DNA from 2 places in the Rossellomorea sp. RS05 genome. Region 1 is predicted to be linked to the other one. Evidence: a T-box and tRNA genes for the amino acid it is inferred to sense, from the RefSeq annotation. Region 1 holds a T-box; the other holds one or more tRNA genes.

Region 1 (4,821 bases):
CTCTCTCCGCAAAACGGGGTGGATTTCGTCCGCAACATCCAGACCCTTTTTCAAAGGGGCTATAACCGCATCGTGCCGATTTATCCTACGCTTGACGGCCGCTATGCGGTGTGGAATGAAGGCAGCCTGTTCTACGTGATGCCCTGGCTCATCAATCAGGACAGGGAAGACCGCTTCGAGAAGCATCAGAAGCTGTTCAGGGAGCTTGCCCGCCTTCATACCCTATCCTCCCAAGACGTGAAGATCGATACAGAAGAGAGGGAATCCCACTACGAGTTGCTTACCACACGATGGGAGAAAGAACAGCAGTTCCTCGATGAGTATATCGATACATGTGAGCGGGTCACATATATGTCGCCGTTTCAATACCATTACTGTATGTACTATAAAGATGCGTCGCAGGCGTTGAAGTTTTCGAGAAAGATGCTCGATGAGTGGTATGAGGAAACGAAGGAGCTCGAGAAAGTTCGGACGGTCATCACCCACGGGAAGGTGTCTTCCGAGCACTTCCTATATGATGACAGGGGGATGGGGTATTTTCACAACTTCGAGCAGTCCAAGGTCGCCTCCCCCTTCCATGACCTCCTCCCGTTCCTGTCAAGGACGCTGAAAACGTATCCGAAGTATTATGAAGAATGCGTGGAATGGCTCACGACCTATTTTCATCATTTTGCCGTCCGGAATGAGGAGCGACAGCTGTTCATGAGCTATCTTGCCTATCCGAGCTCCGTGATCGCCGTGGTGGAGAAATATTTCCATACCCCGAAGCATAAACGCAATGAGCGTAAATCACTGAAGAAGCTTCAGCGTCACTATTGGCTTCTGAAAAATACGGAGTACGTGGTCATGCGGCTGGATGAAATGGAACGGCAGAAAAAAGAAGCAGAGGAAGCATCCTCGTCATAAGAAATGCCCCGGACAGGATCCGGGGCTTTGTTTTTTATATCCAGTCGAAATAGATGGCAGCGGCTATCGCAAGGAAGAGGGTCAGTAAAAGGACGTCGAACGTGGATGGGATCAGGATCGTCCGTATCCCTTGGAATATGGTGAAGGGGACAATGAATTGCTTACATATGGCACGGGTGTTCCTCAGCCAGGGGGGCTGGGTATAGGAGCTGAATTTCTTCATACCGGTCACTCTCTTTCCTGGGTGATTTCACTACTGTATCCTATGAAGGGGGAGGGAAATGGTGTCAGACGGGCCTTCTCATGAATATTTTACGGCGAAATGGGCGATAATGATTGACGAACCTGAATCAAATCTTATACTATAATAAATAACTATATAACATGTAAATGCAATGAACAGGAAGAGTACGTTGAACCTGGCATTCAGAGAGGGAGGCATAAGCTGAGAGCCTTCCATGCCAAGACAATGGAATGTCGCCTGAGAGCAGTTCCCGTGAACTTTAAGTAGTGGGAACCGGTGAAAAGCCGTTATGGGTCTTTGAGAGCCTGGGGAAACCCGGGAATTAAGGTGGTACCGCGAATGAGAGATCCTTCGTCCTTTTTATAGGACGGGGGATCTTTTTATGTGTACCCAGGGCCCGCATGCATGCACGAAATGGAGGAAAACCAATGGAAAATCAAGAGTTATCAATGCCGACAAAATATGATCCGAAGGCGATCGAGGATGGCCGCTACAAGTGGTGGATCGATGGGAAGTTCTTCGAAGCGACACCCGATGAAGGGAAGGAACCATACAGCATCGTCATCCCGCCTCCGAACGTAACCGGAAAGCTTCACCTCGGTCACGCGTGGGATACGACCCTTCAAGACATCCTGACGCGCATGAAGCGCATGCAGGGCTACGACGTCCTCTGGCTTCCGGGGATGGACCACGCAGGGATCGCGACGCAGGCAAAAGTAGATGAGAAGCTGCGCAATCAGGGCATCTCACGCTATGACCTCGGCCGCGAAAAGTTCGTGGAAGAAACATGGAAGTGGAAGGAAGAATATGCTTCCCACATCCGTGAGCAGTGGGCGAAGGTCGGCCTCGGACTCGATTACAGCCGTGAGCGTTTCACCCTTGATGAAGGATTATCCGACGCCGTACGCAAAGTATTCGTCGACCTTTACAACAAAGGGCTCATTTACCGCGGGGAGTACATCATCAACTGGGATCCGGCGACGAAAACGGCCCTGTCGGATATCGAGGTTATCCACCAGGACGTTCAAGGCGCCTTCTACCACATGCGCTATCCACTGAGCGACGGATCCGGTCATATCGAAATCGCGACGACGCGTCCTGAGACGATGCTCGGTGACACAGCCGTTGCCGTTCACCCTGAAGATGACCGCTACAAGCATCTCATCGGTAAAACCGTGATCCTTCCGATCACAGGGCGTGAGATCCCGATCGTCGGAGACGACTATGTGGACATGGAATTCGGTTCGGGTGCAGTGAAGATCACACCTGCCCATGACCCGAATGACTTCGAAATCGGCAACCGTCATGACCTGCAGCGCATCCTCGTGATGCATGAAGACGGGTCCATGAACGAAAAAGCCAGCAAGTACTCTGGTATGGACCGTTTCGACTGCCGTAAGCAAATCGTGAAAGATCTCCAGGAAGACGGCGTCCTCTTCAAAATCGAAGAGCATCTTCACTCTGTCGGTCATTCTGAGCGAAGCGGGGCCGTTGTTGAACCATACCTGTCCACACAATGGTTCGTGAAAATGGATCCCCTTGCCCAGAAAGCCGTGACGCTTCAGGACGGGGAAGAGAAGGTGAATTTCGTTCCGGACCGCTTCGAAACGAGCTACCTTCGCTGGATGGAGAATACGCGTGATTGGTGTATTTCTCGTCAACTATGGTGGGGTCACCGCATCCCGGCTTGGTACCATAAGGAAACAGGTGAGATCCACGTTGCCCATGAAGCACCTGAAGATCTTGAAAACTGGGTGCAGGAGGAAGATGTCCTGGATACATGGTTCAGCTCGGCGCTATGGCCGTTCTCCACAATGGGCTGGCCGGATCTTGAAGCAGAGGACTTCAAACGCTACTATCCGACCAATACCCTCGTGACGGGCTATGACATCATCGGATTCTGGGTATCCCGCATGATCTTCCAGGGACTTGAATTCACGAATGAACGCCCATTCAAAGACGTATTGATCCACGGTCTCGTGCGCGATGCCGATGGCCGCAAGATGAGTAAATCCCTCGGAAACGGCGTCGATCCCATGGATGTAATCGAGAAATACGGAGCCGATGCCCTGCGCTACTTCCTTTCGACAGGAAGCTCGCCTGGTCAGGATCTGAGATTCTCCTTCGAAAAGGTGGAATCCGTTTGGAACTTTGCCAACAAGATCTGGAATGCTTCCCGATTCGCCTTGATGAATATGGACGGCATGACCTATGACGAAATCGACCTTTCCGGTGAAAAGTCGGTGGCAGACAAATGGATCCTCACCCGTCTCAATGAGACGATTGAAACCGTTACACGCCTTGCCGACAAGTATGAGTTCGGTGAAGTGGGGCGCATCCTTTATAACTTCATCTGGGATGATTTCTGTGACTGGTATATCGAAATGGCGAAGCTGCCTCTTTACGGGGAAGACGAAGCCGCGAAGAAGACGACTCGTTCAATCCTTGCCTATGTTCTCGACAACACGATGAGACTTCTTCACCCGTTCATGCCGTTTATTACCGAGGAAATATGGCAGAACCTGCCGCATGAAGGCGAATCCATCACCGTGGCTGCCTGGCCGGAAGTCGATTCAGCCCTTACGGATGATGCCGCTGCTGAAGAAATGAAGCTTCTCGTGGACATCATCCGTGCGGTACGGAATATCCGTGCAGAAGTGAATACGCCGATGAGCAAGCAGATCAAACTCATGCTGAAGGCGAAAGATGAAGAAACGCTTGCGGTTCTTAAGAAGAATGCGGCCTACATCGAGCGTTTCTGTAATCCGGAATCCCTTGAGCTATCCACTGATGCATCTGCACCTGAAAAAGCGATGACAGCGGTCGTGACAGGAGTTGAGCTATTCCTTCCACTTGCAGGCCTCATCAACATAGATGAAGAGATCGCACGCCTGGAGAAAGAGCTCGACAAATGGACGAAGGAAGTATCACGCGTACAAGGGAAGCTGAGCAACGAACGATTCGTAAGCAAGGCGCCTCAAAAAGTCGTGGATGAAGAAAAAGCAAAAGAACAGGACTACTTGGATAAACAGGCCACGGTTAAGGCCCGGATCGAAGAGTTGAAGACGGTATAATCACACCGCAAAGACAAGAGGGCTGATGACCGATCAGCCCTCTTTTTCTTTACGAAGACAAGGAGGACAACCAGTATGATGCAGTATGAAGATGCGGTAAGTTGGATTCATTCACGCTTGCGCCTCGGTATCAAACCCGGTTTGCAGCGAATGGAGGAGCTTCTTGAGAAGCTTGGAAATCCCCATCAAACGATCCGGACCGTCCACATCGGAGGGACGAATGGAAAGGGGTCCACGGTCACTTTCCTACGGAATATGCTCCAGGAAGCGGGCTACACAGTGGGGACGTTCACTTCTCCGTATTTCGAGAGATTCAATGAGCGGATCAGCATGAATGGGGTTCCGATATCCGATGAAGCCCTGACTTCTCTCGTCGAACGCGTAAAACCGATTGCAGAGGAAATGGAGGATTCCGAATGGGGGGGACCATCGGAATTCGAAGTTATCACGGCCATGAATTTCTTGTATTTTGCCGAATATGAAACACCCGACATCGTACTCGAGGAAGTCGGACTCGGAGGGAGACTCGATTCCACCAACGTCATCACCCCACTCGTTTCCGTTATTACGAGCATCGGGATGGACCACATGCAGTTC
Region 2 (4,821 bases), on a different contig from region 1:
TGATATTCGCTGACCCGGGTATCGATGATACCCTGGCCATCATGTATACCCTCATGCATCCTGACATCCGGGTGATCGGAATCGTATCGGGTTATGGAAATACAGCACGTGATAAAGCCGCGAATAATATCGCTTATATCCTGGACCTTGCAGGTCAAAAAGACATCCCCGTCATCATGGGTGCCACCCGTTCGTGTACGGGGAAAACGCCTGTTTATTACCCTGAGATCCACGGACCGGATGGACTTGGCCCCATCACTCCTCCGGCCACCTTCAAAGGAAGTTTCAAAGAGTTCAGCGAGATCTTCAAGATCGTCCGTTCCTATGACAATGTGCACATCCTGGACCTTGGAAGGAGTACCTCCCTTGCCGTTGCCATCATTCTTGACGAGGGGTTCATCGATCAGGTGTCCGGGTTCTATATCATGGGAGGCGCTTTCCTTGTTCCGGGAAATGTGACAGAAACAGCCGAAGCCAACTTCCACGGTGACCCCGTCGCCAGTCACGCCATCCTTTCCACCGTACCGCGCATCAGCCTCTTCCCCCTCAACGTGACCAATCGGGCGATTGTGACATCATCACATATCGATATGATCACATCCTCTCCTGCGTCGGGTACGGGTCTCACCTCGATTCTTAAAGACGTCCATTCATTCTATGACCGTGCTTATAAGGAAAAGATACCCGGGTTGCCTGGGCCACCGATCCATGATCTTGTTGCTGCCTCCCTCATGATGAATCCATCATTCGGTCGTTCTCTTGAAAGGGACGTAGGGGTTGAAACGGCCGGACCATTCAAGGGTCAATCCAACGCAGATTTCCGCCCGGCTTCAAAACCGGGCAATCACTCGCCAAACATTTATCTCTCCATCGATTATGAAGCATTCATACGTGATTTCACGAGGATCTTGAGTGGGATATGAAAGAACCCGGCCGTTTTAAGGGCCGGGTTCTTTCATAGTCTTTCGATGATCGTTGCGTTTGCCATACCATGACCCTCGCACATCGTCTGAAGGCCGAAGTGCCCCCCGGTGCGTTCAAGCTCATGCATCATGCCCACCATGATCCTGGCCCCGCTTGCCCCAAGGGGATGCCCCAAGGCAATGGCCCCGCCATTCGGATTGACTTTGCCAGGATCTGCTCCGATTTCTTGCTGCCATGCCAGCACTACGGGTGCAAAAGCCTCATTCACTTCGAATACGTCGATTTCGGAAAGTGGGATACCTGACTTTTCCAAGACCTTTTTCGTTGCCGGTATCGGTCCTGTGAGCATGAACGTCGGGTCTGAACCGACCACGACTCTCGTATGGACTTTGAATCTGGGCTTCAATCCGAGTGAAACGGCTCTCTCCCTGCTCATAAGGAGCAGAGCCGCCGCTCCGTCACTGATTTGCGATGAATTTCCTGCTGTAATGATGCCCTCTTCCTTGAACACAGGGCGCAGGCCTCCTAGCATCTCTAGGGATGTTCCCACCCTCGGTCCTTCATCCTCCAAGAACTCTCCTCCACTGTGTTTGATGGCGTGGATCTCCTCTTTGAAGTATCCGTTCGCCCTGGCCTGTAAAGCCTTCTTGTGACTAGCCAGAGCAAACCGGTCGAGTTCATCCCGCGATAAGCCGTACGTGTCTGCAATCCGTTCTGCCGATATTCCCTGATGGATCATTTCATGTCGGTTTTTCAAGCTTTCACTCAGTCCGGCCCCGGCGAAATTCGATCCGATCGGCGTGCGGCTCATACTCTCCACACCCCCGGCAATGACGATATCCATATCACCTGAAAGGATGGCCTGGGAAGCAAAGTGGACTGCCTGCTGGCTCGAACCGCACTGCCTGTCGATCGTGACCCCTGGCACTTCAACGGGAAAACCCGCTATAAGAGTAGCCACCCTGGCAATATCTCCTGCCTGCTCCCCCGACTGGGTGACACACCCCATAATCACATCCTCTACAAGCCCAGGTGAAACACCCGCCTTCTCCATCAATCCCTTCAACAGATCACCGGCAAGGTCATCTGGCCTTATTCCGGCAAGTGCTCCGTTCCGCTTCCCGACAGCCGTGCGTACTCCTTCGACAATGACAACTTCCCTCACAGCAATCAACCCCTTCTTCCTATTTATATCCCCATATTACCTGTAAATAGGAGGAATTAAAATCAGATTTTAACTATTCCGTTAATTGAACTTATAAGGGAAGCAGAGATGAAGAAGCACAAAAAAAGAACAGGCCCCGAGGGAGCCTGTTCCTGGAATGTAAAATTAAAGTTTTACAACGTTAGCTGCTTGTGGTCCACGAGCACCTTGCTCGATGTCGAAAGATACTTCTTGACCTTCGTCAAGAGATTTGAAACCTTCGCCTTGGATCGCTGAGAAGTGTACGAAAACGTCGTCTCCACCTTCAACTTCGATGAAACCGAAACCTTTTTCTGCGTTGAACCATTTCACTTTACCGTTTTCCATAATTGTTGCCTCCTACGTGCTTGTGCACAAATTATTACTATTCTTGCGATATCAGGCGAAAAGCAAATCTTGTTCTTCCCTTACATACCGAACAAAAATAATTCTTCTATAGAATAACAGGTATGCGCACATTAATCAAGCCAATCCGATAGAAGTCAGACCTTTATTTTATTTAAGGGGATTTTCGATATAAAAAGAACGTTTCCCGATGGAAACGTTCTTAGCGATGACCTGTGAGGGACTTGAACCCCCGACCCCTTCCCTGTCAAGGAAGTGCTCTCCCACTGAGCTAACAGGTCGCTTATGTAAGGTACAAATTAAATTATATAAGATTTTCGCTAAAAGTCAACATGTTTTACGAAAATAATTTTTTCTATATTATTTATTCGGTCCACACCCTGAATAAAAGCATCGTTCAGCGCGTAGGCTGATAGGATGAAGGAGGTACCACACCATGAATCTGATTACCCGCTCCCTAAATGAAGGGATCAATATTGATATCATCTATTTTGACGGCGAATGCTTTACCAAAAGAAAAATACGCGTCCATAGTCTTACGGAAAACGCAGTGGAGGCCTATTGCTATCTTAGAAAAGCTCCTCGTACATTTAAGACTTATGGGATCCTGGCGGTCTCCCTCCACTCTTTTGAAGGGAGATCCCGGTCGTATAGGAGAATAAACAACCAGCTGCCGGGGTGATGAAACAGCGATACGGATTGCATATCGTCTCCTCTTTTGCGACTTGGTCCCTCACATTCGATAGTAGATCATCAACTCTACTAATAATGTAGTTCCTGCTATAGAGTTCAATAGATACTGAGATAGGTGAATCATTCAGATTGATCCAAGAGGATAGTAGTAAGGGTTATGACACAATTTGGTGTCGTCATTACCTCTCCATGGCATCAAGGAAGCAACCTTGGTATAGTCAAAGACTTCATCCCTTTATGCTATCATATATGTGTTTCAACCGATCAATTCCTCTCCCTCCACTTCCAGCCTTTCTTCAAGCGGTCTTCCCTCTTCCAAGTCCCTTAAACGGTGGGCAAGTCTGGAAGAGGCATTTGCCGCGATGCTTGCCACGATGTCATCGAGGAATGTATGAACAGAACCGCCTTCCTTCGTGTCCAGCTTCTGAATGATGCCAATCTTATTTTTATCCAAATGGCCGAAAGTCGTGACCGCAATACTTCCGTATCCAAGGGCAGCCCCAAGGGCTATCGTTTCATCGACCCCAAAAAGACCTTCATCGGAGGCAACGATGGATTGAAGGGGTTCAGAAAGCATCTTCCGCTCTGCAAGCTGATCGAGTTCGACTCCTACCAGGATGGCGTGCTGAATCTCCCGTTTCAATAGGACCTTCTTTACGCTCTCAAGACAATCTTCCATTGTAAGAGCAACATTATACGGGTATTGCATTTGATAGACGATGTCAGCGATATCCTCCAGGGCCACTCCCCTTTCCTCTAACTTCCTGAGAGCTGCCTTCGTTACTTCTTTAGATGGTACGGATGTTTTTGTCATTGTTTTCTCTCCCTTCCTACTTATCTGAATTATACCATTTATCAGAATTTTCCACCGAACTCTCTCATATAAGCTTTTCTCTTCACTTTGTGATACAATCCACTTGTAAACGTTAACAGAGATAAAGGATGTGTGTAGAATGACGACTGCTAGAGGGACCGTGGAAGAATTGGTTCTATACAGCGAAGCACTGAATGAGGAGATCAAGATGCTGGTCTATCTTCCGGCTTCTTACTCTCCCCTATATAAATACTCCATTCTGATCACCCAGGATGGAAAGGATTACTTCCAGCTGGGAAGGATTCCAAGACTGGCCGATGAGCTTTTGGGCAACGGGGAGATCGAGAACACGATCATCGTAGGGGTCCCCTATAAGAATGTACAGGATCGGAGCCGCAAGTATCATCCTGCAGGCGAAGAGAATGCAGATTACATCCGATTCCTCGCCCACGAATTGACACCGAAGCTTGATGAACTGTACCCGACTTACCAAATGGGAAAAGGGCGTGCGCTCATCGGCGATTCATTGGGAGCGACCGTTTCTTTGATGACGGCCCTGAAATATCCGCATACATTCGGGAAAGTGATCCTGCAATCTCCTCTCGTCAACGAAACCGTTCTTGAAGCCGTCGAATCATTCGCTTCCCCTCACCTGCTGGATATTTACCATGTGATCGGCCAAGGTGAAACCGAGGTAAAAACCACAGACGGTCAAATCAAGGATTTCCTGACACCGAATCGTGAATTGAATCACGCATTCGAAGAAAAAGGATACACCACGTTCTATGATGAGTTCGACGGAGATCATACATGGAAATACTGGCAGCCTGATCTGCGCAGG

Evidence for each region. The T-box of region 1 lies ahead of ABJ225_RS10200 (valine--tRNA ligase). A T-box ahead of a tRNA ligase gene usually reads a tRNA of that ligase, here a tRNA-Val.
Region 2: it has a tRNA-Val gene. The T-box ahead of ABJ225_RS10200 (valine--tRNA ligase) is inferred to sense a tRNA for this amino acid. The anticodon was not compared.

Annotation. Positions count from the first base shown of each region.
Region 1 is NZ_JBDKWY010000003.1:73,429-78,249, reverse strand. Features, by position in the region: gene ysxE (spore coat protein YsxE) at 1-906, shown strand, start outside; gene ABJ225_RS10205 (hypothetical protein) at 941-1,129, opposite strand; T-box leader at 1,293-1,512, shown strand; gene ABJ225_RS10200 (valine--tRNA ligase) at 1,579-4,224, shown strand; gene ABJ225_RS10195 (bifunctional folylpolyglutamate synthase/dihydrofolate synthase) at 4,300-4,821, shown strand, end outside.
Region 2 is NZ_JBDKWY010000001.1:235,544-240,364, reverse strand. Features, by position in the region: gene ABJ225_RS01335 (nucleoside hydrolase) at 1-923, shown strand, start outside; gene ABJ225_RS01330 (thiolase family protein) at 956-2,089, opposite strand; gene cspD (cold-shock protein CspD) at 2,255-2,455, opposite strand; tRNA gene ABJ225_RS01320 (tRNA-Val) at 2,683-2,754, opposite strand; gene ABJ225_RS01315 (phosphatidylglycerophosphatase A family protein) at 3,423-3,980, opposite strand; gene ABJ225_RS01310 (alpha/beta hydrolase) at 4,120-4,821, shown strand, end outside.